Regions from separate parts of the Niabella beijingensis genome, predicted to be linked through region 3. Evidence: riboswitches for the same ligand, from Rfam matches in the RefSeq annotation. Region 3 holds a riboswitch; each other region holds the start of a gene.
The links. Region 3 has a riboswitch for S-adenosylmethionine ahead of K7B07_RS03470 (trans-sulfuration enzyme family protein). Riboswitches for the same ligand answer to the same signal wherever they lie in the genome.
Positions count from the first base shown of each region.

Region 1: it holds a riboswitch for S-adenosylmethionine, as region 3 does, so the genes downstream of both, K7B07_RS02775 (O-acetylhomoserine aminocarboxypropyltransferase/cysteine synthase family protein) here and K7B07_RS03470 (trans-sulfuration enzyme family protein) in region 3, are expected to answer to the same signal.
Region 2: it holds a riboswitch for S-adenosylmethionine, as region 3 does, so the genes downstream of both, K7B07_RS09790 (SusC/RagA family TonB-linked outer membrane protein) here and K7B07_RS03470 (trans-sulfuration enzyme family protein) in region 3, are expected to answer to the same signal.

Region 1 is NZ_JAIQDI010000001.1:653,563-663,707, reverse strand. It holds gene K7B07_RS02780 (homoserine O-acetyltransferase family protein) at 1-552, opposite strand, end outside; gene K7B07_RS02775 (O-acetylhomoserine aminocarboxypropyltransferase/cysteine synthase family protein) at 656-1,969, opposite strand; SAM riboswitch class I at 2,274-2,375, opposite strand; gene pckA (phosphoenolpyruvate carboxykinase (ATP)) at 2,662-4,266, shown strand; gene K7B07_RS02765 (arylsulfatase) at 4,351-5,832, opposite strand; gene K7B07_RS02760 (sulfatase family protein) at 6,122-7,654, shown strand; gene K7B07_RS02755 (hypothetical protein) at 7,786-8,526, opposite strand; gene K7B07_RS02750 (hypothetical protein) at 8,561-8,746, shown strand; gene K7B07_RS02745 (GIY-YIG nuclease family protein) at 8,823-9,110, opposite strand; gene K7B07_RS02740 (GIY-YIG nuclease family protein) at 9,174-9,461, opposite strand; tRNA gene K7B07_RS02735 (tRNA-Val) at 9,484-9,561, opposite strand; gene K7B07_RS02730 (DNA-3-methyladenine glycosylase I) at 9,706-10,145, shown strand, end outside.
Region 2 is NZ_JAIQDI010000001.1:2,346,754-2,356,898, reverse strand. It holds gene K7B07_RS09805 (peptidylprolyl isomerase) at 1-947, opposite strand, end outside; gene K7B07_RS09800 (bifunctional GNAT family N-acetyltransferase/carbon-nitrogen hydrolase family protein) at 1,082-2,602, opposite strand; gene K7B07_RS09795 (DUF3472 domain-containing protein) at 2,843-4,120, shown strand; SAM riboswitch class I at 4,372-4,468, shown strand; gene K7B07_RS09790 (SusC/RagA family TonB-linked outer membrane protein) at 4,769-7,942, shown strand; gene K7B07_RS09785 (SusD/RagB family nutrient-binding outer membrane lipoprotein) at 7,954-9,396, shown strand; gene K7B07_RS09780 (peroxiredoxin family protein) at 9,512-10,145, shown strand, end outside.
Region 3 is NZ_JAIQDI010000001.1:787,259-797,403, reverse strand. It holds gene K7B07_RS03480 (DinB family protein) at 1-16, opposite strand, end outside; gene K7B07_RS03475 (aldo/keto reductase) at 318-1,271, shown strand; gene K7B07_RS03470 (trans-sulfuration enzyme family protein) at 1,426-2,595, opposite strand; SAM riboswitch class I at 2,741-2,844, opposite strand; gene K7B07_RS03465 (DEAD/DEAH box helicase family protein) at 2,941-5,655, opposite strand; gene K7B07_RS03460 (SusC/RagA family TonB-linked outer membrane protein) at 6,119-9,388, shown strand; gene K7B07_RS03455 (RagB/SusD family nutrient uptake outer membrane protein) at 9,407-10,145, shown strand, end outside.

The DNA.
Region 1 (10,145 bases), 130 kb from region 3:
GGTCTGGTCTGCTTCGATGGCAAACCGCTGGGAAGCGTTAAAGGCTTTTCCCCAGGGCGAATGCACGGCATTGGTGGCCAGCGGTATGATATAGTCAAAAAGATCCGGATCCTGTACCGCCCACTCCAGCAGCTGCTGGCCGCCGGTGCTGCCGCCGATACCGATCTTTATTTTTTTTATTCCCAGTTTCTGTTGCAGCAGCTGGTAGGCCCGGGCCATATCCCTGATAGTAAAGAAGGGAAAGTCGTGATAGTAGGGCTCCCCGCTGGCAGGATTCACATCCAGGGGACTGCTGCTGCCGTAACAGCTGCCGGGCATATTTACACAGATGATAAAATCTTTTTCCGGATCAAATACCTTACCGGCTCCGATCATTTCCGGCCACCATTCATGCGGGTTGCTGTTGGCAGTCAGTGCATGAAAGATCCAGATGACATTGGTCTGGTCCTTGCGGATGGCACCGTAAGTGGTATAAGCCAGTCGCAGGTTATGAAAGACGGCGCCGCTCTCCAATACAAAAGGTGCCGGGTATGTAAATGTTTTTTGTTGCATTCTCTGTTCGGTGGCCCTGCCGGTTTTATTGCGGAAGGCCGGAGCATTTTTCTTATAAACGTCCTGTAAGCGGACACTTACAGGACGTAATGGGTAATTAATTTTACTGGTTAAAAACTGCGGCAAAGGCCTGCTCAAAATCAGCTTTTATATCATCGATGTGCTCAATGCCTGAACTGATGCGGATGAGATTGTCCAGTACGCCTGCACTTGCCCGTTCTGCTTCGCTCAATTGCTCGTGCGTGGTGGATGCCGGATGTATGGCGAGTGTTTTTGCGTCACCCACATTTGCCAGGTGACTTACCAGCTTCAGGCTGTTGATGAATGTTTTCCCGTTCTCCAGTCCGCCTTTTATACCAAACTGCAGTACGCCGCCAAAGCCGTTGGTAAGGTATTTTTTTGCCAGTGTATGATAGGGGCTGCTTTCAAGGCCGGGGTACCATACAAAGTCCACCTTATCGTGCTGCTCCAGCCATTGTGCAAGGGCCAGTGCATTGTCCACCGTACGCTGTACACGCAGGGAAAGGGTTTCGATGCCCTGCAGTAGCAGGAAGGCATTGAAGGGGCTGAGTGCCGGACCGAAATCGCGGAGCCCTTCCACGCGGGCGCGGATGGCAAAGGCAATATTGGGCAGTCCGAGCGGATTCCCCTCTCCAAATACCTGCCAGAAGTTCAATCCGTGGTATCCCTCGGAAGGCTCGGAGAATTGCGGGAATTTTCCATTTCCCCAGTTGTAATTTCCTCCGTCTACGATAACGCCTCCGATGCTGTTGCCATGTCCGCCGATCCATTTGGTGGCGGCTTCCACCACGATGTTGGCGCCATGCCGGATCGGCTGGAACAGGTATCCGCCCGCACCGAAGGTGTTGTCTACAATCAGCGGCAGGTCAAATTCTTTGGCCAGGGCTGCAAATTTTTCAAAGTCGGGAACATTCAGCCGCGGATTGCCCAGTGTTTCTATGTAAATGGCTTTTGTCTTGTCATCGATCAGGGGGCGGAAACTGTCCGGGTTATCATCTGCTGCAAAACGTACATCGATGCCCAGTCGTTTAAAGGATACTTTGAACTGGTTAAAAGTGCCTCCGTATAAAAAGGGAGAGGTCACAAAGTTCTCACCTGCCTGCAGCAGGTTGGTGATTGCAAGAAACTGGGCTGCCTGACCGGAGGAAGTGGCAAGTGCGGCAACACCTCCTTCCAGTGCGGCAATGCGTTGTTCAAAAACATCGGTGGTCGGGTTCATGATCCGGGTATAGATATTCCCGAACTCCTTCAATCCAAAAAGATTGGCAGCATGGTCCGCGTTCTTAAAAACATAAGAAGTGGTTTGGTAAATAGGTACGGCGCGGCTTCCGGTAGTGGGATCTGCCTGCTGGCCGGCGTGCACCTGTAACGTGTCAAAATGTAATTGATCGCTCATAAGAATGATGAATTTAATGAAGTGAAAAAGATGTGCTGAATAAATAGAGGGTCATAAAGACCCGTTGGGGTAGATGAAGATAGTATATGCCTGCTAAGGCATACAGCAAATACAGCAACACATTACGGGGGTAATGCAAGAAAAAGTATATGTTGCTTTCTGTGTCATGCGGACTACGAATTTAGTAGCGTTTTGTTTCATATTCAAAAAAAAATTATGACAGCTGCCGGTGGCACATAAAAAAAGCCCATCCGATAAACCAGATGAGCTGTCCTATTAAAATTTCTTAATACACTACTGATCCGACTTATCTTTCCTTGCTGCTGCACGGTTGGAATTGGCACCTTGTCCCAGACAGGTTGCCAAGGCTTCACAGGGCCACACCCTCTGCCTTTCTTGATAAGGTCCCGGCCGGAGCCAGGGAATTAAAGAACTTTTCTGCAGTTGCAGAACGGCGCAAAGCTACGAAACTATTCCCAAAGAAAAAAGCCCGGACCTGCTGCCCGCAACAAGTGGCTGAGTAACAACTGTTTTTACGAACAATTGTTAGTACAGCAATTAATAATTGAAATTAATTCAATTATGTGATGTATACTTTTTAAAATATTTAAAAACAGGCATTAAAATATTATTTTTTTAGATTTTTTCTAAACTCTATTTTTGCTGCTTCAACAAAAGAAGAAAGAAACCATATGCTTACAAAGCCATTCGAGATGCCGGTGCAGCAATTAAAGGCTGCCGGATTGAATTTAACGAATCGGGTGCATTACCAGCTAACTCCTGAAGAATTAGTGGAAGATACCCTCAGGAACAACCAGGGGCGGTTAAGCGATACCGGCGCCCTGGTGATCAACACCGGGAAATTTACAGGAAGGTCGCCCAGGGACAAATTTATTGTAAAGGATGAGCTGACGGCCACCTCTGTTGACTGGGGTAATTTTAACAATCCCCTGGAGGAGCATTTTTTTGAACGGATCCTGGAAGATGTCCGCAGCCACCTGAACGGAAGACCGGAACTCTGGATAAGAGATGCGTATGCCTGTGCGGCGCCGGAATACCGGCTGAACATAAGGGTGATAAACGAGCTGCCTTCCATGAACCTGTTTTCGCATCATCTTTTCTTACGTCCGTCGGAAGAAATACTCGAACAGTTTGAACCCGACTGGCATATTCTTTCCGCACCCGGACTGGAACTGGATCCGGAGCGTTGCGGCACCCGCCAGGGCAATGCAACAGTTGTCAGCTTTAAACACAGGATGATCCTGATAGCCGGCAGCGCTTACACAGGAGAAATAAAGAAAAGTGTTTTTTCGATCCTGAATTACCTGCTGCCCCAGGCAAAGGAAGTGCTCAGCATGCATTGTTCGGCCAACCTGGGACCCACAGGAGATACCGCGCTGTTCTTTGGACTGAGCGGTACCGGCAAAACAACATTGAGCACGGACCCCTGCCGCAAACTGATCGGGGATGATGAACATGGATGGGACAATGAAAAGGTGTTCAATTTTGAAGGCGGCTGCTATGCGAAATGCATCAACCTTTCAGAAGAAAAAGAACCTGAAATCTTTCATGCCATCCGGCCGCATGCCCTGGTTGAAAATGTAACTTTCTATCCCGGCACCAACCGGATCAACTTTGATGACGCTTCCCTTACCGAGAATACAAGGGTTGCCTACCCCATCCATTTTGTTGAAAATATTGTTCCTGATGAAACAGGAGGGGTGCCCAAAAATATTTTCTTTCTGACCTGTGATGCCTATGGTGTATTGCCCCCGATCTCCCGCCTGACCCGGGAGCAGGCGCTTTATTATTTTATCAGCGGTTATACCGCCAAGGTTGCGGGTACCGAAGCCGGTGTTACCGAACCGAAGGCTACTTTCAGCGCCTGTTTTGGAGCGCCCTTCATTCCTTTGCATCCCGGACGGTATGCGGCGATGCTCGGTGACCGGATCGCAACGCACGGCGTGAAAGTGTGGATGGTGAACACCGGCTGGACGGGCGGCGCATACGGCACCGGCTCCCGTATAAAGCTTTCTTATTCCCGGGCAATGATACAGGCTGCCTTGAACGGCCATCTTGATGAAGTGGAATATCATAAGGATCCTGTTTTTGGTCTTATGGTGCCGGACCATTGCCCCGGCGTTGATTCAAAGCTGCTCACTCCGCGTAATACATGGGAAAATGGCGCGGCATACGACCAGCAGGCAGGTGAACTGGCCGGACAATTTATCAGGAACTTTGAAATCTATTCCGGCATGGTAGCTCCAGCTGTAAAGGCCGCAGGCCCCAGTGCCTAAACACACCTCTTAGTGTTTGTTTTATGAAGGCGGTCACCGGAAACGGTGACCTTTTTTATGAAAGATATTTCCTGAAGTGGCTGACTACGGTCGTTTCTGTTCTGTTTTCGGATCAATAAATTCCCATTCCCTCAAGTGCGGATGCTGGTGCTGCATGGTTGCGATTTCACGCATGCGCTGAATAATATCCGGGTGCTGGGATGCTACGTCGCGGGTTTCCTGCAGATCAGTTTGCAGGTCATATAACTGCCAGGGGCTGTTCCTGTTTTTGAGAATGCCTGTTCTTACGCCCTTCCAGTTTCCGATACGGACAGCGATCTGTCCTCCTTTTTCAGGATATTCAAAATAAAGAAAAGGATGCTGCTGCTGATTTTTTTGTCCCAGTAATTCGGGTAGCAGCGAGATGCCGTCTGTGGAAGCGGGAAGCGGTTGCCTGACGAGTTCGGCAAAAGTAGGCATCATATCATATTGTACCGAAAGCAGCGTACTGGTCTTTCCAGCAGGGATCCTGCCCGGCCAGCGGGCAATGAACGGCTCACGGAAGCCCCCTTCATAAACATCCATTTTTAACCCCCGTAATCCCTGTACACTGTTAAAGAAAGCCGCATCCACACCGCCGTTAAAGGTGGCACCGTTGTCGCTTGAAAAAAAGATCAGCGTGTTATCATCCAGCCCCAGTTTTTTTATCTCATGCAGGATCAGTCCTACCTGGTCGTCGAGGCAGGTGATCATACCGGCATAAGTAGAGAGCGGGTATTTTGATGCCGCATAGCCCTTCCCGCCATAGTAAGGTTTTTCGTCAAACTGCCCTTTATACATATTGATGTATTTCTCCGGTACCTGCAGTGATACATGGGGAATGGTGTACGGCAGGTAAAGAAAGAACGGCTGGTTTTTGTGTGTATTGATAAAGGCCAGTGCCTTTTCCGTCATTTTATCAACCGAATAAACATTCCCCTTGAAATAATCGAAGTCCCGGTCGGTAGCCTTTTCCGGATTTAATGCGCGGTGTACATAAATATCGGGGTTGTTCAGCCCGTCCCGGGTGCGGTTCTCCCAGAGATGCGAAGGATAATAATTGTGCGCCTGTTTCTGATCGAGATAGCCGTAGAAATAATCAAAGCCCTGGGATAACGGATGGCCGGTGGTATTGATATGTCCCAGTCCCCATTTACCGATCGCTGCGGTGGCATAACCCGCCTTTTTAAAAAGATGCCCCAGGGTGAAAGTGCCTTCCGGAAGCGGCATCTGACCGCCTTCCAGGCTGTCAGGGAAACCTCCCATTTCATAATTGCCTCTTATGTAAGAATGCCCGCCATTCTTCCCGGTAAGCAGCATACAACGCGCAGGAGCACATACGGGCGTACCGGAATAGTGCTGGGTGAACCGCATGCCCTCTGCTGCCATGCGGTCCAGGTTGGGCGTTTTGATCTTTTTCTGACCATAGCATCCCAGTTCACCGTATCCCAGGTCGTCTGCGTAAATATAAATAACATTGGGTCGTTGCTGGGCGAAAACGGATCCGTAAAGAAAGAGACAGCCGATAGCGAAGGCGATTGTTTTCATCAGAAGATCATTTTTATTTTTTGACAGCGGTTGATGGAACCGGGAAATTGCTTCCGGACAAGCAGGGATAAAGTTAAACTTTTTGATAACGGGAGCTACCGACTGTGCGGTGTACTGTGCAATCGGATGCACAGTTGCCGTGTTTTTCTCAACGTTGCTGCCGGGAATCCGTTATTTTAAGCTTATTTTGTAGCGGGTGCGAAACAGTATTATCCGCACCATTATTGCCGCCGGTTGTCGATATGCAGGTAGGTGATTAGAGACAGAACATAAACAAGCTGATTTTATTATGAAACGAAACTGGATCTTAACGGTTGTATTATCCTGCTTTTTCTTTAATGGGTTTGCGCAGTCCGCCGGCCGGCCCAATGTGCTGATCATTTATACGGATGACCTGGGGTATGGCGATCTGGGTTGCAATGGCGCAACAATCGTAGGCACCCCCAATATTGATCGCCTTGCACAGAACGGGATCAATTTTTCCAATGCACATGCAACCGCATCCACCTGTACGCCTTCCCGGTATTCGCTGCTTTCCGGGAGATACGCCTGGCGGAAGAAAGGAACCAATATCCTTCCCGGTGATGCCAACCTGGTGATCCCTACAAATGGCACCACATTACCCAAAGTATTTCAACAGGCAGGATATCGCACCGGAGTGGTAGGAAAATGGCATCTGGGGCTGGGGAATCAATCGCCCGTGGACTGGAACAGGGAAGTGTCGCCGGGACCCAGGGAAGTGGGATTTGATTATTCGTTTATTTTTCCTGCTACAGCCGACCGCGTGCCTACTATTTTTATGGAGAACCAGCGGGCACTTGGGCTCGAGCCGGAAGACCCGATCTCGGTAAATTATCAGCAGGCATTTCCGGGTGAGCTAACCGGGAAGGCGCATCCGGAATTATTAAAACAGCATAATGATCCCCGGCAGGGGCATGACGGGCATATTGTGAACGGCATCGGCCGTATCGGTTTTATGAAAGGAGGGAAGCGCAGCGAATGGACGGACGAGGAGCTGGGCTATGTATTCAATAATAAGGTATTGGAATTTATTGACAGCAGCAGGAAAGACGCAAAGCCTTTTTTCCTTTACTATGCCATTCATAATATTCATGTGCCACGTATGCCGGGTACCGAATTCAAGGGGAAAAGCAAACTGGGCTATAGGGGGGATGTGATCCTTGAAATGGATCACAGCGTAGGTGTTATCATGAACGGTCTCCGGGAAAGAGGACTGCTTGAAAATACGCTGGTCGTTTTCAGCAGTGATAACGGACCGGTATTGAATGACGGGTATATGGATCGGTCTGCGGAAACCGCTGCAGCCCTGGGCCACCAGCCAGGAGGTATTTACCGTGGCGGAAAATACAGCGCTTTTGAGGCAGGCACAAGAGTACCGTTTATTGTTCATTGGCCCGGACATATCAGGGGCGGCGCGCGATCGGATGCACTGGTCAGCCAGGTCGACCTGATGGCTTCTTTTGCTTCCCTGCTGCAGGTAAAACTGCCGGACGGGGAGTTTACAGACAGCCGTGATTATCTTTCAACCTTCCTGGGTAAAGCAAAACGCGACCGTGATTTCATCGTTGAGCAACCTGCCAACAGCGCCTTGTGTATTGTAAAGGATGGATGGAAGTATATGACGCCGTCAAAAGGACCGGCGCTGATGACTGCTGTAAATATTGAAACCGGATATAGTGCACAGGAACAATTGTACGATCTGAAAAATGATCCGGGAGAGCGTAGCAACCTGGCGGGTAAATATCCGCAACGGGTGGCGGCATTAAAACTGCTGTTAAAAAAAGTAACGGAAGCGGAATAACCCTTTTAAAGATAAATCCAATAGCTCGGTGCAGGCTGCCCGATTTTTGAGGAGGAACAATGAATAACGGACCGGGCTTATTTCAATTGATATTCACGGTAGTGCGGTCCTGCTTGTATTTTGAAGTATCGTTATTCATATGATTTGGGATACAGCATTTCGAAGAGCTGTAGCATCGTAAGTGAGCCGACATCGAGCGCACCCGGTATTTTTGTTTTGATACGTGTTCCTGCTTTTACCAGTGTTAATCTTGTATCGGTATAGGGTACATTATTTTTTGCGGCTGCCTGCTGTTGTGTCAGGAACAGCCAGGCATCGCTCTTTTTCGCATTCCAGAAATAAACGGTCCCATTGCTGGCCGTGCCTCTCTTTTCCGGTATACCGTATTTTTTCTTTAAATGATCCAGCAGCTTTTTGCCCTCCTCTTTCTTTACTGTTTTCAGCATGAACCCGGTATAATGATTAGCGTTATAATCATCCACATAGAGAGAAATGGTATTACGCGAATTATCGTATCCCGAGGGAACGCTGTATGCTGAGAATGTTATTGCTCCAAACTTGTATTCTTGCAGTGCTGCCGACTGATAGGATAATAATCCGCTAAGCGGATCTTTTTTCCTCTCGGTTTTTCCGTCTGTGATTGTTTTGGGAAGCACTGTTCCGAATTGCAGCGCTTCCAGGTTTGTTTGCCCGATCCCCTTACCGCACAGCAATAAAAAAAGACCGGTTAAAAAAAGGAGTTGTTTTATAAAGCGGTTATGGAAGATGAATCTGTAAACAAATCCGGAGTTATTAAGTGTGTGGTGTTTCTGATACCGTGTGATCATATACCCCGAAGGCTCTTTTTTATTAAAGCGGTCTGGTCGTTTCATAATTGAGATATTAACTTGGTGTTGTGTTGAAAATTTGCAGAGAATAATTTTCCATCCGAAACGGTTATTTGCGTTGCTGATAAAGGTAGCACTAAAAAGTATTTCTGTAAACTCCCGTTCCCTCCGGACGGGTAATAAAGTTGAATTAACCGTTGCTTATGCCGCAGGATCTTTAAAGGAAGAACAGCTGTTTAAAATGTATGGCAAATCCTGGAAATAAAAAAGGGTTCCAGTGCCTGAAACCCTTTATGGTGTTGGTGGGAGTTGACGGGTTCGAACCGCCGACCACTCCCGGCTTATGGGCCGGGATGCTCAGCACCAGCGATGAGTTTTTCAATATATATGCTGCTTTTTTTGTTTTTGATTTCTTTTTCCCGCTTCATTGCGGACCGTTTATTTTCAAAAGTTTCGTAATAAACAATGGTCCAGTCGGCTGACTGCCCTGTGAATCCTTTATGATTCGAATTGTGTTTTCTCAAACGCTCTTTGAGGCTGTCACCGGTGTATCCGATATAATATTTGTTTTTGGCAGGAGAATATAATATGTAGACATAGAACATAGGCAAAATAAAAAAGGGTTTCATTGCCTGAAACCCTTTATGGTGTTGGTGGGAGTTGACGGGTTCGAACCGCCGACCACTCCCGGCTCATGGGCCGGGATGCTCAGCACCAGCGATGAGTTTTTCAATATATATGCTGCTTTTTTTGTTTTTGATTTCTTTTTCCCGCTTCATTGCAGACCGTTTATTTTCAAAAGTTTCGTGATAAACAATGGTCCAGTCGGCTGACTGCCCTGTGAATCCTTTATGATTCGAATTGTGTTTTCTCAAACGCTCTTTGAGGCTGTCACCGGTGTATCCGATATAATATTTGTTTTTGGCAGGAGAATATAATATGTAGACATAGAACATAGGCAAAATAAAAAAGGGTTTCATTGCCTGAAACCCTTTATGGTGTTGGTGGGAGTTGACGGGTTCGAACCGCCGACCCTCTGCTTGTAAGGCAGATGCTCTGAACCAGCTGAGCTAAACTCCCGATATGTCAAATGCTTTTTTAGAGCTTCTGGTTTACTTTTTCCGGCTTTTTTACTGCCGTCGTTCCGTAAACGGATTGCAAAGATAAGGGGAAGTTTGATTAACTTCAAAATATTTTTCAAAAAAAATTAGTGCATTTTGCAGCATGTCATTTTACTGCACATTTGTTAAGGAAAAGGGTAAGGGTACCGTTCATGAAAAGTACCATGATACGGAGTACGGGTTCCCGCTTGAGTCGGATAATGAGTTATTTGCCCGGCTGGTACTGGAGATCAACCAGGCCGGATTGAGCTGGGAAACGATCCTGAAAAAGAAGGACGCTTTTTATAAGGCATTTGATCAGTTTGATATAAAAAAAGTAAGCCGGTACACCCAAAAGAAATTCGATGCACTGATGCTGGATGCGGGCATTATCCGCAACCGTTTAAAAATAAATGCGGCCATCGAAAATGCCAAAGTAATCCTGCAGCTTCAGAAAGAATTCGGCTCTTTTAAAGACTGGCTGGATCATCATCACCCCAAAACAAAAGAGGCGTGGGTGAAATTGTTTAAAAAGCAGTTCAAATTTACAGGTGGTGAGATCGT
Region 2 (10,145 bases), 1.6 Mb from region 3:
GCTTTTAAAATGGAGTCCTTCATGGGAACCTGTATACGGCTGCTGCTGACGAATCCATCGTAATAATTGTTCACGCCTTCACTCACCAGGAAGTCCTTTACATTATGGGCGCTGTCAAACGCCGGTTTCAGATCCAGCAGGCGCTGACGGGCAGCGGTGCTGTCGGAGGCGCTGGGCTGTGCATTAAAGGCTACATAGGAAACACTGCGGCTTTCTTCCTGTTTGAAGTCGTTTTTATGTTTGTTGATGAATTCCTGGATTTCACCATCGGTTACCTTTACCGCCGAATCAGAAATGCTGGTATAAGGTTCTCTTACAAAGGATACTTTCGACAACAATGCGTTTTCTGCATTTTGCTTTTCGATCATCCATTTGGGAAAGTTAATGCTGGTGGACAGCAGGGCATTGTATTTTTCAGCGCTTTGCTGGAGTACGGTCTGGTCCAGGATCATGTTGAGCTGCTGCTTTTGTTCAGCAGTGCCCTTTGATTTGATATTCTTGATGATCTCCGATACCTGTCGGGGGTCGTACTGACCGGTTTGAGGATTTGAAAAATATTGCTGCATTACCTGTGAGGGCTCATCGCCATAGATCAGGTTATCCAGTTCTTTCCTTCCAACTTCCAGTCCCAGCTTTTTGGATTCCTGTGAAAGCAGGATCCGGTAAACCTCCTGGCCCCAGGCCATATCGTTTGCCTGCTGTGCCGCGCCTTCACCGCCGGCCATACCGCGGGACTGCATCATTTGGGTTTGCTGTTCTACTAAAGCGCTAAATTGCTGGATCTCAACTTTTTCTCCGTTAACTTTTCCTACGGTACGGACATCTCCCGTAAAAAGGCTGCCGCCGTTCTCAAAAGCAAGCATCACAACAAATATGACCAAAGCTATCCCAATGATTACGGCCATCACTTTGCCATATTTGTCCTGGATCTTCTGTATTACTGACATGTTATATAGATAGTTAATTAAAAGGTTGGCAAAAATAGCGTTTTTAAAGATATCAACAAACTGTGGAAAAAAGGCTGAAAATCGCTTAAAAACAGGCCCTCCGGGGTACCGGAAATGACCTGACCAGGTGTCTCCTAGCCCTTCCGGATCACTTCATATACATCGGTTCTCCGGTCTGCCAGGTTTTTAACGCTTCCGAATTTATGAAGGTGCCGCAACAGGTCGATGTCCACATCACCGATCACCACCATTTCTGTATTGGGGGTAGCTTCTGCTTCAATGCCATTGGAGGGGAAGGAAAAATCACAGGGGGTCAGGATCATCGATTGTGCATACTGGATGTCCATATTCTGTACCTGGGGCAGGTTGCCCACATTGCCGGCAATGGCTACATAGCATTCGTTTTCAATGGCGCGGGCCTGGGCACAGTGGCGCACCCGGAAATAGGCATTCTGGGTATCGGTAAGGAATGGCACAAACAGGATGTCCATTCCTTCATCTGCCAGCAGGCGGCTGAGCTCGGGAAATTCGGAGTCGTAACATACCAGGATGCCTACTTTGCCACAGTCTGTATCAAAGGCTTTTACCTGGCTGCCTCCCACCATGCCCCATACCCGTTCTTCATCGGGCGTTACATGGATCTTTTCATATTTATCAACAGAGCCATCCCTGTGGCAGAGATAGCCCACGTTGTAAAGGCGGCCGTCCGCCACCTCCGGCATACTGCCGGTGATTATATTTATATTATAGCTTACGGCCAGGGCGGCAAAGCGGTCTCTTATTACAGCGGTATATTTTGATACTTCCTTTACTGCATCTGCAGCGGAAAGATGGTTATATTCTGCCATCAGCGGGGCATTGAAGAATTCCGGAAATACGGCAAAATCACAACGGTAGCCGGAAACCGTGTCCACAAAGTATTCCACCTGTGTCATCATTTCTTCCAGATTGCCGTAAAGCCGCATCTGCCATTGTATCAATCCCAGCCGTACCACGCGTTTGAGAGGAAAGGCCTGTTCGCTCAGGTCTTCATAATAAATATTATCCCATTTCAGAAGAACGCCGTATTCATTCGACTGCACATCTCCGTGCAGGTAATTTTTTATAATACGCACCGGGTGAAAATCGTTGGAAAGCTGGAAGTCCAGTACCGGATCGTGGAGCTCTTTCTGCTTCACCTTCTGGATGTATTGACTGGGGGTCAGCTCCTGCGCGTATTTGTGATAGCCGGGGATGCGGCCGCCAAATACAATGCCTTTCAGGTTCAGGTGTTCCGCCAGTTCCTTCCGGTAGTCGTAGAGCCGACGCCCGAGACGCATACCGCGGAACTGGGGTTTGATGAACACATCGATACCATATAATATCTCACCCTCCGGGTCATGCGAGTTAAAGGAGTAGTTGCCGGTGATGCTTTTATAATTATGCCGGTTGTTCACCTTCTTTTCATCCACAATAATGGAAAGCGCACAGGCCGCCATTACACCATTTATATAGATCACTACCTGGCCTTCGGGAAAAAGGTTGATCAGGCGGTTGATTTGCTCCCGCTGCCAGTAGCTTTCCGGCATGCTCGGATAGCAGGCGATCATGGTTTCCTTGAGGGCATCGTACTGATCTTTCTCGAGTGCTTTTATTTCAATATTCAGGTCTGTCATGATAACAAATTTAGTGCAAATAATCTGCCTTGCGCGTTATGTATAAGTGGCCGCAGGCGTACGGATAACGATTTGTGGTAAAGGGCAATGACCGGCGGGAGTATAAAAAATCAGCGCATCAGCTGCAGCCTGTAACGAAGTGTCATTGCATCGCTTCCTGCCTGGATGAATGCAATCGGTTGAGCAGCGGAATCACGGGGTTTCACAATATATTCGCATACACACAAAAAATTACGCTTTATGAACCGTTCCGTGAAAGGATTGTTTGCAGGATTACTGCTTTTTTCTTCTGTTGTCAATGCCCAGCCGGTCACGCTGCCCATGGGAGGAAATGCCTGGGCGCAGCAAAGATCCGAAGACGGGGTACGGATACGTAATAGCGGCGTGAGCCACTGGACAAAGATCAACGATGGGTTTACTGCCTATATACGGGTAACACAGCCCGGCACCCTTAAGGTGTGGCTGGAAACCGGCGCCGTTACCGGCAACCCGGAAATCGCTGTGTCCCTGTTCGAACAGACCCGTAAGGCAACACTGAAAGACGGGGGAACTTCTTTTTACATCGGGGAATGGACCCTGAAGGACAGCGGCTATGTGCCGATCGTGGTGAAAGGGATAAAAAAAGAAGGCTGCTGTTTCCCGGATGTAACGGCCCTGAAGCTGGAGGGCACTGCGCTTACCGATAAAGCCGGTTATACCAGGAACAATGAAGGCAATTTTTTTCATTGGGGAAGAAGAGGTCCTTCTGTACATATGGGCTACCAGTTGCCAAAAGAGGTGGATGCTGAGTGGTTTTACAATGAAGTAACCGTACCGGAAGGCAATGATGTGATCGGTTCTTATTTTATGGCCAATGGCTTTGGTGAGGGCTACTTTGGAATGCAGGTGAACTCCGCAACGGAGCGCCGCATCCTGTTTTCTGTTTGGAGTCCCTACCAGACAGATGACCCCAAACAGATCCCGGAGGATCATAAGATCAAAATGCTGAAAAAAGGAGAAGGGGTTTATACCGGTGAGTTTGGTAATGAAGGCGCCGGGGGGCAAAGCATCCTGAAGTATAACTGGAAGGCGGCGGTCACCTATAAGTTTTTGCTGCATGTAGTACCGGATGGGGATAGTCATACCATTTATACCGCTTATTTTTATGACGGTGCAAAAAAGACCTGGTTACTGGTGGCCAGCTTCCGGCGTCCCAAACTGGCCACATATCTGAAGCGGCCGCATTCGTTTCTTGAAAACTTCAGTCCCAACCAGGGCGATATAGAACGGAATGTATTTTTTGGCAACCAGTGGGTGCGGGATACCAAAGGCAACTGGCAGGAGCTTACCAAGGCCCGCTTTACTGCCGACAATACGGCGCGTGTGGGTTACCGTAAAGATTATGCAGGTGGTGTAAAAGGACAACAATTCTATCTGAGGAACTGCGGCTTTTTTAATGACTATGTTCCATATGATACCATGGTGGAGCGTCAGCCTTCAGGAAAAGCACCGGAGGTGGACTTCAGCGCACTGCCATGAAACAGAATTTATATTTTATAAAGCCATCTCCGTTTAAGAGATGGCTTTTTTATGATGAGATCAGGCGCCCGGCCTGCCAACCTGAACAAGTCCGCCCGCTTCAGGCAATGCGGCTATTTCCGGCGAAGTCCCCCGTTCAGTAATTACCTGCGACTATGAAAATGAAGCCTTCATTAATAGTCTACTTATTTTGTAGAAATTTATTTTGTTAATAATAGTTTAGCAATTACCTTTGCTTTGTCTTAACGGACAACTTATCAAGAAAGACTGAGGGAAATGGCCCTGGGAAGTCTTAGCAACCACCATCAAGGAGCGGTGCTACATCCATCCAGAAAGGAAAGATAAGTGAGTGGTCAATGTTCCCTGCATTGTCTTCTATTCACGATTCTCTTTCCATAACAGATTTTTTAAAACGGCAATTTTTGAACATGAACACAAAAATGCAATCCCCGGGTCAGGACTACTGGTCTCCCAATTGCCGGCAGGCGAGCTGTCGTAACACACAAATGCTGCAACTCCTTACTATGGGTATAGGGTGTTGTTGCTGTTGATTTAATCTCTTTTTTTATTTCAGTTTCAGTTGACGGCCAGGGCCGAACGGGTTTCGTATGCCCCAGCCATCCGAATATTTTAAAATAGAATATAACAATGAACCATTTTCTAAGAAGACTCATCTACGCAGCGTTCTTTCTTTTTCCCCTGCTGGGAGCTGCTCAGTCTGTAACGGTCACAGGCACTGTACAGGAGCTTCAGTCCGGCGCGCCGCTGACAGGGGTGACCGTAGAAGTTTCAGGAACCAACCGGCGTACCTTAACCAGCGACCAGGGCCGCTTTTCAATAGCCGCCGGTCCGCATGCGGTCCTGCTTTTTTCTTATGTGGGGTATGCCAACCGCCAGGTCAATACGGACACTGTTCAGGGAGCGCTGGTAGTGCAGCTGGAAAGTTCCAGTAATGCGCTGGACGAAGTGGTGGTAACGGCCCTGGGTGTCACCAAGGCCAAAAAATCCCTGGGATATGCGACACAGGAATTAAAGGCAAAAGATATCTCCGAAGCAAAGGAAACCAATATTGTGAATGCCCTTGCAGGAAAGATCGCCGGGGTCCGTATCACCAATACACAGGGAGATATGGGCTCTTCGCGTATTGTAATAAGAGGCGAAACCTCTATCGCCGGAAATAACCAGCCGCTTTTTGTGGTGGACGGTATACCGGTAGATAACTCACAGCTGGGCGCCGGAGGCTCCCGGGATTTCCGTAATGCGATCTCGGATCTGAACCCGGAAGATATTGAAACCATCAGCGTGCTGAAAGGACCCAACGCTGCCGCACTTTATGGCTCAAGGGCCGCACAGGGAGTGGTGCTGATTAAGACCAAAACCGGGAGAAGTAAAAAAGGATTGGGGATCACCCTGAACTCAAATGTGAATGTCGCCAGTTTGCTGATCCTTCCGGAATACCAGAATGTTTTCGGACAAGGTTCGGAAGGCAAGTTCAGCTATGTAGATGGTAAAGGGGGTGGTGATAACGACGGAGTGGATGAGAGTTGGGGCCCAAAACTAGATGGCCGGCTGATCCCGCAGTTTTATTCAAACGGCCTGCCCGTACCCTTTGTGCCGCATCCCGATAATGTGCGGGATTATTTCCGTACCGGTGTCACCTACAGCAACGGGATCGCGCTGGCCAATGCCGGCGACAATTACGATTACCGGATCTCTTATAATAATGAGAAGCAGCTGGGGGTAGTGCCAAACAGCGAGGCTAAAAAAGATAACCTGTCTTTTAATGCCAACTATAATGTAACCTCAAAATTAAAAATAGGAGTAAACGCGAATTATATTCTGAATAATGCGCCCAATCTTCCGGGAGCCGGTGGCAAACGGGCAACCAGCACTATGCTTCAGTTTACCTGGTTTGGCCGGCAGGTGGATATCGACCAGTTAAAAAACTATAAAGACGCTAATGGCAACGGCATCAACTGGAACAACAGCTATTACAGCAACCCGTACTGGATCGCGTATGAAAATACGGTAAGCCAGCGGCGCAACCGGCTCATTGGTAATATCAATGTCAACTACACCATTCTCGATGGATTAAGCGCCAACTTCAGGTCGGGAACGGATTATTATAATGACCGCCGCAAGCTCCGCGTAGCTTATGGTACCAACGGTACGCCTTTTGGTTCTTATGAGGAAGATGCCTATGGTGTAAATGAGAATAATACGGAAGCAACACTCCGGTATAATAAAAATATCAGCAGCGATTTTAGCCTGGATGCCCTTGGGGGATGGAATGTGCGCACAAAAATTTATGAGGAGAATATACAGCAGGCTCCGCGCCTGGCAGTGCCGGATGTATATACCCTGGCCAATTCAAGGGATCCGCTGGTATCCAATAATTTTTATTCCAGGTCAAAGATCTATAGTGCCTTTGCTTCGGCGCAGGTGGGCTATAAAAATATTGCCTTTATTAACTTAACAGCCCGCAACGACTGGTCTTCCTCGCTGCCGGAACAGAACCTGTCCTATTTTTATCCTTCGGTAAATGCCAGCCTGATTCTGTCGGATGCGTTGAACATAAGAAGCAATACGCTGAATTTTCTGAAACTGAGGGGCGGATGGTCAAAAGTGGGCAGCTCCGCAGATCCCTACCAGCTGATCAATATCTTTAATTTTAACGCACCATTCCTGGGCAACCCGCAGCTGATCACTTCAACGGTAGATCTGAACCCCGAACTTAAATCGGAAACGACCAATTCTGCTGAGGCAGGACTGGAAGCAGCATTCTTTAATAACCGGGTGCGGCTGGATCTGAACGTGTACAATACCAATAGCATTGATCAGATATTAAAAGTCGATGTGACCGCTGCCACCGGCTATAACCAGAAACTGATGAATGCCGGCAAGATCAACAATAAGGGGATTGAAGTGCAGCTGGGCGTAATTCCTGTAAAAAATGATAATTTCCAATGGAACATCGATCTCAATTATGCTGCTAACCGCAGCCGGGTACTGATACTGGATTATGAAAAACGCTTGCAGAACTATGTACTGGGTTCCTATCGCAGCGTGCAGGTGCTTGCTTCTGTGGGACAGCCCTACGGTACCCTCTTTGGAAATGCCTACCTGCGGGACGCCAGTGGTAATATTGTGGTGAACAACAGTGGTATTCCCCTGGCCGACCCGAATAAAAAAGTGCTGGGTAAATTTACGCCGGACTGGGTAGGAGGCATCAGTAACAGCGTTTCTTATAAAAACTTTAGTCTTTCCTTCCTGGTGGATGCCAGTATCGGCGGCTCGCTGTTTGCCGGTACCAATTCTACCGGAAGCTATACCGGGGTACTGGCACTTACGCTTCCGGGACGGGATGCGGAACATGGAGGGCTTAATTATTATTATCCCGACAACAATAAGGCGAACGGCACGAGGGCCGGCGCCAGCGGGCCCAATGGCGAAACGGTGTACGACGATGGTATGATCTTTAACGGGGTTACCGCTAATGGTCAAAAGAATACGACGATCATCCCTGCCTCCCAGTATTACAAGGCGTCCCGGAGCATTGAAGAGGAATATGTGTACGATGCTTCCTATGTAAAACTGCGGGAGGTAAAACTGGGATACAACCTGCCGCAGCAATGGATCCGCAAGATCGGTTTTCAGGGTGCCTCTTTGTCTGTAGTGGGCCGTAATCTCTGGATCATTCATAAAAAAGTTCCGAACATCGATCCTGAAGTGGCGTTTAGCACCGGCAATGCCCAGGGACTGGAAGATCTCACACTTCCAACCGTAAGGAACATCGGATTTAACCTGAACCTTAAATTTTAAAACCGGCAGTTATGTATAAGAATAGATTTACCTTATTTGTTATTTTAATTACGCTTTTGATTACTGCCTGCAAAAAGAACCTGGCAGAAATCAACCGGAACCCCAATGCGGTGGAAGACCCGCAGCCGGACTATCTTTTAACGGCAGCAGAAAAAACAGCTGCGGATAATTACTGGGGTGCCGATAATAATTTTAATTCCAGTTTGCTCATCATCCAGCACTGGGCCAAGATCCAGTATACGGAACCCGACCGCTATATCTTCAGCAACAGCAGCTTTACATCGCTATGGAACGCGGGGTATGCACAGGTAATCACCAACCTGAATACGATTATCGGGTTTCCGGATGAAAAAGCGAATACAAACTATAAGGCCGTTGCCACCATTCTGAGATCCTGGACCTTCCAGCTGCTGACGGATGCCTACGGAGCCATTCCTTATAAGGAGTCCGGCAAAATAAAGGAAACGCTTACCCCGGTGTATGATTCACAGAAAGAGGTATACTTTGGACTGCTGGATGAATTGAAAACAGCTGCTGCAGCACTGAACCCGGCAGCAGGAACTATCTCCGGTGATGTTTTATACGGTGGAAGCCTGGACAACTGGAAAAAATTTGCTGGTGCGCTCCGGCTGCGTATTGCATTACGGATCGCGGACCGGGAGCCCGGAAAAGCAAAAGAGGTGATCACTGAGTTAACGGCCGACCCCTCCCTGCTGATCAGCAGCAACAGCGAATCAGCTCAGCTAAAGTATGACAAGCCGCCCCTGCAAAACCCAATGGCGGCCTGGTTCTCAACGCGGGATGATTACCGGGTGGGAAAAACGATCATCGATAAATTATATGCCCTGAACGACCCGCGGCTGGATATATATGCAGATAAACCCAGTGACACGTCCGTAAAAAAATATGTGGGAGTGCCCAGCGGACTTACCAATAGCGACGCGAATAACCTGGGATTTGCAAAAACATCCAAACCGGACTCGGTGTTTTTCCGGTCGGATGCCAATCCCGCGGTAATTATAAGCTATGCAGAAGTATTGTTTGCAAAAGCAGAGGCGGCAGCGCGCGGTTTGCTGGCCGGTACGGCTGCAGATCTGTACAAACAGGCCATTACTGCCTCATTCAATCAATACCAGATCACTGATACCGCAGCGATCAATGCGTATTTCGGTCAGCCGGCGGTAGCTTACAACCCCGCGAACTATAAAAAGTCCATCGGAGAACAAAAATGGATCGCGCTGTATGGGCAGGGACTGGAAGCCTTTGCTGAGTGGCGCCGGCTGGATTATCCGCAATTGGCACCGGGAGCATCCGGTGTGCTGGATGGAAAGATACCGGTGCGGTTTATTTATCCCGGCACGGAACAGTCGCTTAACGGCGCCAATTATAAAGCCGCAGTAGCCGCCCAGGGCACGGATGATCTGCTGACCCGGTTGTGGTTTGATGTAAAGTGATAACTTAGTGATGTAGTTCGTGCTGATGGAGATCGGGTATTCAGACCGGCATGCAATCAGATTGACCAACTAAAAGGAAACAATGTTGTTTTTTATTTTAACAGAATTAAAGATCATGCAAAAAATATATCGGCCCCTCTTTTTCCTTTTGATGCTGGCGGCGCCGGCGCTGAGTCATGCCCAACGTATAAAACCCGGTATCTGGCAGGGTGTATTACAGCGTCCCGACGGACGGCAGATCATTTTCAATTTTGAGTCGGCCACACTCAAAGGGAAGCCGGTATGGTATGTGATCAATGCAGGAGAGCGCTTACTGGTGGATGCTATAAAGCAAAAAGACGATTCGCTGTGGGTGCAGATGCCCTTTTTTGCCTCCGGATTTGCATTGAAGGTAGAGCAGGACGGTAATCTGAAAGGCGTGTATATAAAAAATTATGGTGCACGTAAGGAGGAGGTTCCCTTTTATGCGGTATATGGTGTCAAAGAACGGTATCCTCTGAAACAGCCGGCGGCAGTTGATATCAGCGGAAGATGGTCTGTAACTTTTGGTGGAAATGGAAAAAGCGAACAGGCGATTGGCGAATTTGTGCAGGAAGCCGGCGGCCGGATCACCGGAACCTTTCTTACGCCAACGGGCGATTACCGCTACCTGGAAGGATCTGTGAGCGGTGATTCCCTGCATCTCTCCGGTTTTGATGGTGGACATGCTTTTGTGTTTGCCGCATTATTGAACAATAAAGACAGCATCC
Region 3 (10,145 bases):
TGGCAGATTTGTTCATGTTATACTGGTTTAAACTGAGTATGGTTACAAATATAACACATAGCCGGTTTATCTGCCTCATGTTTAACTGCAATACAGTGAAAGGAGACAAAAGGTGTGGGTGCCGTTCTTTTCGAGGGCTTTAAAATTTGTTAAATAGCAGCTTTTGTTTGCAGCCAGCGAAATGCCTCAAATGCAGTGGTACTACAGGTTTACGGCCGCTGACCCGTGCGGGAATATGCCGGTCCGAAGTACCCGCGCCGCCGGCTGCTGAACAATCATTTACCGGGAACTGTTTAGTAAGCATAAAATAACAGAATATGAATAAAGTAACACTGGGGCATACCGATCTGCAGATCGCGCCTGTTGTTTTCGGAGGAAACGTGTTTGGCTGGACAGCGGATGAGACCACATCGTTTCAATTGCTGGATCATTTTGTTGGCGAAGGATTCAATATGATCGATACGGCCAACCAGTATTCGTACTGGGCGCCGGGAAATGAAGGCGGCGAGTCGGAAACGATCATCGGTAACTGGCTGAAGAAAACGGGGAAGCGGAATGAAGTGCTTATTGCTACAAAAGTAGGTGGCAGCACGACAGACCAGCCGCAGCCGGATACTTCAAAAGCATATATCCTCAGGCAGGTGGAGCTTTCATTAAAACGACTGCAGATCGAAACCATCGATCTGTACCAGACACATTTTGACAACGAGACGGTTCCGGTGGATGAAACACTTGAAGCCTATGAACAGCTTATCAAGGCGGGAAAAGTGCGGTGGATCGGTGCTTCCAATTTATCGCCTTTACGACTGGAAGCTTCTTTCAGTGCTTCAGCGGAGCACGGTTTGCCGGTGTATCAGACACTGCAGCCGGAATACAACCTGTACCACCGCGAATCATACGAAACCCGGTATGAGCCGATCGCTGTGGCGCACGGACTGGGTGTGATCACATACTACTCACTGGCCAGCGGGTTTTTAACCGGGAAATACCGCAATGAAAATGATTTCTCAAAAGGCGCCAGGGGAGCGGGAGTGAAGAAGATGCTGGATGCGCGCGGAAAAAAGATCTTGGCTGCCCTTGATGGTGTGGCCGGTGAATATCATACCACTCCTGCGGCGGTGGCGCTGGCCTGGCTGCTGGCACGCACGTCAGTAGCGGCACCTATTGTAAGTGCCACCAGTGTGGGCCAGATGCAAAGTATGACAGATGCGGTGCGTTTGCAGCTTTCCGCTGATGCTGTTGCAACACTTGATACAGCGAGTGTCTATTAAAGAATTAAGAAGACTGTATCAAAAGGTGTTTCTTATAGCTTGTCGCTACCAAGATGTCGTCCTGATCCGATAGCTATCGGATTTTGTTCGGAATCTATAAGTGGAGCCTGACATTATTCTCATAATTCCGCCTTTTGATACAGTTTAGTTATTGTTACCATGTACGGGTTACCAGTTTTCCCGCTGCAATGCGCAACGCTCTTTTCAGATCCTGGATCAGGTCTTCGGGGTCTTCCAGTCCTACAGAGAGCCGTATGAGACTGTCTGTAACGCCCGCCTGGCGGCGGATCCCGGCGGGGATCGATTTATGGGTCATTTCACTGGGTAAACAGATCAGGCTTTTAACACCCCCCAGGCTTTCTGCCAGCTGAAAATACTGCGTGGCCTTTGTAAGCTGTGTTGCCGGTTCCTGTTCATCCACCTGGAGGTCAAAACTGACGATGCCTCCAAAGTATTTCTGCTGCCGTTTTGCAACAGTGTAATTGTGATGGGTCGTGAGCCCGGGATAATAAACGTTTCTGACAAGCTCCTGTGTTTTCAGAAATTCGGCAACGGCCTGTGCGCTTTTCGAATGTTGTATAATGCGGAGAGAGAGTGTTTCGATGCCGCGGATAGTAAGCCAGCTGTCGAAAGGGCCCAGTATGGCACCGGAAGCGTTCTGTATGAATTTGACCTGGTGGCCCAGTTCAGCGGTTTTTGTAACCACAAGACCTGCAATAACATCGCTGTGGCCGGCGAGGTATTTGGTAGCGCTGTGCACCACGATGTCGGCGCCCAGTTCCAGTGGCTTTTGCGCAGCAGGAGAGGCAAAGGTGTTGTCTACACAAAGCAGGATATTACGGGCTGCCGCAAGTGTGGCAATGGCGGGGATGTCGGAGATCTTTAATGTAGGGTTGGTGGGCGTTTCGATCCAGATCAGTTTTGTTTTGGGTGTAATGGCTTTTGCTACCTGCTCGGTATCGGTGGTGTCGGTATAATTCACCCGGATGCCGAATTTTTGATAGATATGGGTGAACAGCCGGAAGGCACCGCCGTATATATCATCCACTGCGAGTATCTCATCCCCCGCATTCAATAGTTTTACAACAGCGTCAATTGCCGCCAGGCCGCTTGCAAAGGCGAACCCGTTGCTGCCGCCTTCCAGGGTGGCGATCAGTTTTTCCAATGCGGCACGTGTCGGATTATTGGTGCGGGAATAATCGTATCCGCGGTGTACACCGGGCGCTTCCTGTACAAAAGTGGAGGTCTGGTAAATGGGAGTGGAGATGGCTCCGGTCAGTTCATCTACCGGAATGCTGTGCAGGATCTTTGTTTGCTCTTTCATTTTTTGTTTTTTTTAACTGTGAAGAATACACCTGAAAATCCATCCGGAAAAACGAACGACAATGATGCCGGGAGCAAAAAAAATGCGCTCCCGACAAGTCAGAAGCGCATTCAGTTATTTTGTAAATAATGAAAAAGCTTTTTCTAACTTATCTTTCCACAAGTGTGGTTGAAGGTGGCACCTTCCCGCGCAATGCGGAGGTTGCCAAGACGTCATCGGGTCAAGTCCCTCGGTCTTTCTGGATAAGAATATTTTCAAGAACTATGGCAAAAGTATAGACTATTTACCGAGACCGCCAAATTTTACAGAAGATTTTTTTAGCAGTAAAAAAATGAGCTGTAAAAATCAGATCCATTTGCTGGTATGTTCCGGTTTGTTTTCCAGCACGGCGGCCAGCGACTTTAACCGGGCATACAAAAGGAGTTTACGGCCTTCCTGTGTTCTTGTGTAAACAAGTTCACAGCGGCCTACCTGTGTTTGCCATTGTTTTCTGAAATAGCCGGCAGCGTGCTGGTGCCTGCCAAGCAGGCGGGGAACGGCATGATAATCCTCCTGGGTTACAAAGAAGAACAACCTGCTTTTACGGATGATGATGTAACGCGGATTTGTAACCGGGTCCACCAATTCAAAAAGCGCATCCATGAAGACGGAACGCTCCAGCGAGGTAGCGCCCTCCAGGTGACAGAAAACGGCGCCGGCTTTTTCTTTTGTGGCAACTACCCTGAGTTTTTCTTCCGGCGACTTAATGGCTCCTGTGTAAATCAGGGTATTGAGCAGTGCATCTCCGATATGTTTGAGATCCAGGGCAATGTCCCGGTATTTTATATAGATCTTAAACGCTTTAAATGTGGCGCCACCGAAAATGACGATCCCCCCCAGCGAAAAGATAGAAATAAAAAGCGTGAGCCCTGCACCTGAATGGACGGCTTTGAACAGCTTTAGATAGGCGATCAGTGCATCCTGTAAAAAATGCACAAAAGCCAGCGCGATCAGAAAAAATAAATTTCTGATGGTGCGGAACAGGTAAAGTTTTTGCGTTTGCTCGTAGGGTCTTTTTTCTTTGAACGGAATTTTTAATGCGTCTGTGAGCTGACTGCCTTTTGCAATTGCTGCTGTCCATCGTTCTTTCAGTATCCTTCTTTCCTGTGCACGGGCAAAGCTTTTTTGAGTGTGTACATCAAGCAGTGATGCATCTGTCAGGTCTGCAGGTGGGTCCAGCCTTGCGATACCATTCTCGATAATGGGTGGTTCGCCGGAACTAATGCCTGCAAATCCTTTTAGGCGGCGGGCTACGGCCTGGTAATCGCTTCCCCCGTTTTGCAGCGCGGGGTACACGCAGGCAAGATGCCAGATGTTAGCGGTTTTTCCGGGATCGGTGCGAACGGCGCGGATGGCACGTCCCCGCATCTGGTTGGAAAGTACAAAGGAACCGACCGTACTTGCCAGTACCAGTGTGTTGATCTCCGGTGCGTCCCAACCTTCACCCAGCAACGATTTTGTACCTGTCAGTACCTCGATGGCCCCGCGTTGAAAAAGATGGGTAACGAGTGAGACAGCGCTTTGCCTGCTGCCTGCCGTTATGGTAAGTAACAGGTAGCGGGTGTCATAACTCAGTGGTGTGGTTGAAAAGGAACCCGGTGAAGCGATCGCATTCAGCAGGGGAAGTGCTGTTTGCGGGATAATCACAAGGGAACCGGTCAACACCCCCAGTTTTTTATTATTGTTGTTTGATCTCCTGAGTGTTTCAAAAACGGGTACAACTCCCAGCTTATTGATGGGGGTATTATTTTCTTTTTCTGCGGCTAAAAATTCCTTTCGGATATAATCCGATAAGATGACGCAGCGCGTTCCCGGTCCTGCCTGTTTGTATTCGAATGAAACGATCTGTTCAATAGCTTTTAGTTTATTGATACAGGAAGCAAGGAGGGCATTGATACGGCTGTTTTCTGTAAAGCTGATCTCTTTCCTTTCGAGGATCCCTGCCTTTTTCAGGTGCGCCTCCAGTTGACGTCGTTGCTGGTTAAAAGCATTAGAAGCGGGATGCGGATCATAGAGGAAACACTTTACGAGTATGCCCAGCCACCGTTCATCCAGTACCGGTACCGGATAGCCGGGATTGTCTGTAATTTCCTTGTGTGCCTGCGGGATCTCTTTTTGATTGTGTTGCATAAAGACCAGGAAGGCCATATACTGTTCCATGTTTTCATAGATCCATTCCAGACAGGACAGGGGTGCTGTCCAGACAGGATGTTGTTCTATTGCCGCGATCAATCCGCTGTCTGTTTTTAACGACTGCATTATCTTTTCTGCTTCGGCTTTGAACTGGTGCAGTTCCCGGCTTTCTTCCGTGGTCGGAACTGTATAGAAGATATGATCCTGGTGCGGGCAGAGATCACCTTCCTGTATCAGTTCCGGAATGGTGATCTCAGCGTCCACCGGTCCGTTCATTAATGTATACCGCTGCCATTCGGCCCAGGAGACATCATAGGGCGGGGTTGCCGTCAGGCCGATGACAACCGGCTGCAGGCGGTCCTTTACTGCAAAAAGCGTATGCCACCATTCATTTTTCAGATGATGGGCTTCGTCGGCGATTATGGTTTTAATGCCAGCTGAGCGGAGCTTTTTAAGCAGGGATTCAAGACTGGGGTTGTTGACGCTGCCGGATGTTTCAACCGTGTCAGCCCCTGAATCGGGATCTTCGGTTGACGGACCTTTAAAATTGCTGCACGCCGCGTGCAGTCCCTGGTAGGTAACGATCGTCATCAGCGATGGCTTGCGGATATCAAATGAGATCCAGTCCGGGAGTGTTGCCTGTTGCAGAAAAAGTTCACAAAACCGGTCCGCCCACTGGTCCCTGATGGCAAGGGTGGGGGCCAGTATCAGCACCGGTTGCTGAAGCTCCAGGCAAAGCTGCAATCCCAGCACTGTTTTTCCGGACCCCGGAGGTGCTACAATGTGGAGGTGGTTGTCTTTTTTATAAACTTCAAGTTCATTCAATACCCGTTGCTGGTATTTTCTCCAGGGGTATTTAAACCTGATGCCCGGCGGAAATTGCTTCAATACGTTTCTTGTTGTTGGTACAGGACTAAAACTAATCAATTGTTGCGGCAGCCATAAAATTTAATTTCCGGTTTATTGTTCCCGGGCGAAAAGTGCCAGAAGCTTGTTTATGAAATTTTTTAATAAAGATTCTTGTTTATTATATAAATAATAATCTTTTGTCAATTTTATTTTAAAAAATACTGAAAAAAATTTTGTTTGTGTATTTTTTTCGATAACATTTGTCCTGCTATTCGCTATTCTTTAACAAACCCCCGAACCCCACTATGACCCTGAAAAATCAGACTTAATTCCAATCATTCCGAAGTAAAAAAGGAACTACCCGAGAATAAAAGTAATTATCTGAGAATGTAAAGCGTCGCTGTATATACAGCAGAGCGCATTGCCTGTCTATTGCCCTGAATTGCCTTTTTTACTTGCTCATCTGAATCACATTCTTTAAACTTTAAAATTACGAGAGCTTATGCAAACAAGACTCCAGAAGTATCTTTTTGGCTTCCCGGTTCTGCTGTGCTGCCTGTTATTGAAAGTAAGTACAGTACAAGCGGCACTACCCGCTGCCGGCAACCATTATCTGTCACTGGTCCAGGCGCCGCCTGTGGAAGGGAAAGTGACCGATTCCTCCGGTAATCCCCTAGCCGGTGCCACGGTTAAAATAAAAGGAAAATCAGCTGCCACCGCCACAGCGATGGATGGTACCTTTAAAATGAACGTAACAGCGGGTGACGTGCTGGAAATATCGGTCATCGGATACCAGCCGCAGGAAGTGACCGTGGGCAATGAAACCACCCTGCAGATCCGGCTGCTGGCCGCCACTGCAGCGTTGGATGAAGTGGTGGTCGTGGGATATGGCGCACAAAAACGTTCCAACCTTACGGGTGCTGTTACCAGTATCAGTACCAAAAAATTAACGGACATACCTGCGGCTAATATGTCCAATACCCTCGCAGGCCGTGCCCCGGGGGTAACGGTCACCAATACCTCCGGTCTTTCGGGTGCCAGTTCCAGCATCCGTATCCGTGGTGCCAACGGAGAGCCGCTGTATGTGATCGACGGGGTGATCAAAGGCAAGGCGGAATTTGACGCGCTGGACCCGAACGAGATCGATCAGCTGAACGTATTAAAAGATGCGGCTACGGCTTCCATTTATGGTTCCAGGGCGGGCAACGGCGTAGTGGTGGTTACTACAAAAAAGGGAACGCCCCAGAAGCCTACCCTGCATTTTCAGACCTCTTTTTCAAGGTCGACCCCTACAAGAACATTGCTGAGCGATCTTACAACAGCCACCGATGAACTGATCTACCAGAACCGGGTGGTGGAGTTCAATAATGAATACAACAAGAAAAACGATCCGCTGCCCAACGGGGAAACAGAGTTCAATTATTTCAGGGATAAGAATTATAATGTGAACGACTGGGTATGGCGCAACCCCACTGTGCAAAAATACCTCCTGGATATCTCTGGAGGAAGCGAGAAGCTGAATTACTATAACATGATCAGCTATACCGGTGAAAACGGGTCCTATGAAAACCTGGGGTATAAAAAATTCAATCTCCGTTCGAACATTACTGCAAAGATCACCGACGACATCAAGCTGAATATGAACATTGCAGCGGCACAGCAGAACTCCGATAAATTCTACTGGCCGTTCTCCCCGGATGATGACTATGATGTATCCGACTTCTACCGGGTAACTTTTAACTGGCCCAAACTGTACCCCTTTTATATCAATGCCGACGGAAGCCCGGCAGATCATATTACCGACTACCCGGTACAGACGCCCATGGGAAGCTGGCAGGCCTGGAGCGTGATCGACCAGGTGATGGGCGACCGGTATATCAAAACAAGGAAACGGCAACTGAACACGATCGCAACGCTTGATATCAATCTGCATAAGATCACCCAGGGCCTGGCTGCCAAGATCGTGGGCAATTACGAGGCCAATGATTTTTTACGGAAATGGTACATGACCTTCCAGAAAAATTATGTGTTTATACAGGGTGATCCCAATAACCGGTTTGTACCCGGCCCGCCGGATCCGGATAAGATCAATATCTTTAATTTCAGCCAGCAGGCGCCCTTTTTACGGTACCGGCAGGACAATGGCTGGAAATACCAGTTTAATGCCTTCCTGACCTATAACCGCAGTTTTGGTAAACATACCGTTGATGCCCTTGCGGTATTTGAACAGCGTCAGGAACATTATTACCGCTCGATCTCCACGGCCTATAATCCCATTGCCAATATCGATCAGTTCTTCTCTTATTCCGAAGATCCTGCAGACCGCTATGCGGACGGGCTGGAAGGCCTGGGGGCCGCACAATCCTGGATCGGACGACTGAATTACAATTATGCTAATCGTTACATTGTAGAGGCATCGCTGCGCTATGATGGCAACAGTGCCTTTGCCAAAGGCCGCAAATGGGGAGCCTATCCCTCTGTATCGCTGGCTTGGCGGCTTTCACAGGAATCTTTCTTCAAAGACCACGTGGCCTTTTTGAATGACCTGAAGATCAGGGCCTCTTATGGTACAACAGGGAATGACCTGAATTATTCCAATATCGCAGATCCGCAAACCATTCCGGGATTCCTGTATAAGGAAACCTACCAGAACAGCACACCCTATGTTTTTGGCGACCGGTTATATAAGACCATTCAACCCAGTCCCGTTCCGGTGCCTGGTCTGACCTGGGCTACCGTGGAGAACAAGAACATCGGCCTGGACTTTGCCACGCTGAACAGCCGGCTTTCGGGGCGACTGGATTTCTTTACCAACCGGATGAAGGACATCCTGGCGTCACGCGTGGTGGCCATACCGGATGTTTATGGTACTACACCTGCACCGGAGAACTATGCAGTGCGTTCGTTCAAAGGTGCAGAGTTCGATGTGCAATGGAGTGACCGTGCGGGAAAAGAGCTTTCTTATTCCGTATACGCAAATATGGGTTATGCGCGCGACCGCTGGGAGGTGCTGGATGAACCGGTGGCCTACGGACCGGACGGTGTGGAGCATTTCCGCACCCGCATCGGTCAGCCGGAAGACCGCATCTATGGCTTTAAAGCGCTGGGCATTATCCGCACACAGGAACAGCTGGATGAACTGACGGCAAAAGGCTATAATTACTACGGCCGGAAACCCTATTTGGGCGCGATCATCTATGAGGATGTAAGAGGCGATGGTTATACACCCGGTGCAGACGGGCGGATCGATGGCAACGATGTACAGTTGCTGAGCAAGAACGGAAAACCGAGGGTCAATTATGGTTTTGGGTTCAACGTATCGTGGAAAGGACTTTCCCTGGATGCACATTTTCAGGGAGTGACCTCTTATGATGTAATGATCAGTAACCAGGACGGGCCAGGCATCCGCCAGTGGGGCGGCAATTTCCGCGTATATTATCCCATTTGGGCCAGCGATGTGTGGACCCCGGAAAAGCCGGATGCCCAATATCCGCGCGTGGTGGGACAGAACTGGCTGGAATCCGGCAGCGATGGCTCCACCTTCTGGATCAGGAACGGCGCTTATATGCGTTTGAAGAACCTGAACATCGGTTATACCCTTCCTGAGCGATGGATCAGTCGCCTGAAGCTGGTAAATGCCCAGGTATTCCTGAACGGCACCAATCTCTTTGCCATTTCAAAGCTGAAAGAGTTCCAGGATCCGGAGCAGAAGAACTATGATTCTTACCCGGTGATGCGGACTCTTACTGCCGGATTGAACCTCACCTTTTAAATTTAAACCAGTATTCAAATGAAAAAGCTATTTCTATTTTTATGCATCATTATCCTGGGTGTCCGCTGCTCTAAGGTGCTGGATATTGAAGATGTGAATAACTATCAGCCGGAACAGGTCTGGAACGATCTGCAACAGGCCAATGCATTTGTGGCCAATCTTTATAACAAATTCGGGAACTGGAGCGTGGCGGCAGACCGCAACAGTGAACAGCTTTCGGGCATTACCTTTGGTGAGGATGCCATTACGGTAACCGGTGCTACCACCAGCTATTGGGATTATGCCAATGTGCGGCTGGCCAACCTGGCGATACGTGATGTGCAGGCCGGAACGCTGAGCCAGTCGGAAAAAGAAGGCATCCTGGCACAGGCTTATTTTATGCGGGCGTATACCTATTTTTCAATGGTAAAGGAATATGGCGGGGTGCCGATCGTAACGATGCCGCTGGACCGCTACCAGGACGACCTGGATCTGCCGCGTAATTCCACAAAAGAATGTTTTGATTTTATCATCGAAGACCTGGATAAAGCCCTCGCGCTGCTGCCGGCAAAGATCGATGTTACTTCTCCTGACTGGGGACATATCGACGGGAATTTTGCACAGGCCTTCAAGGCAAAAGTACTGTTGTTTAAGGCTTCGCCATTGTTCAATCCCGGTAACCCCTGGGACAATGCTTACTGGGCCGAGGCTTATACCGAGAACAAAAAAGCGTATGAAAGTCTGAAGAGCCAGGGCTATGGATTGATCGAGGATTATG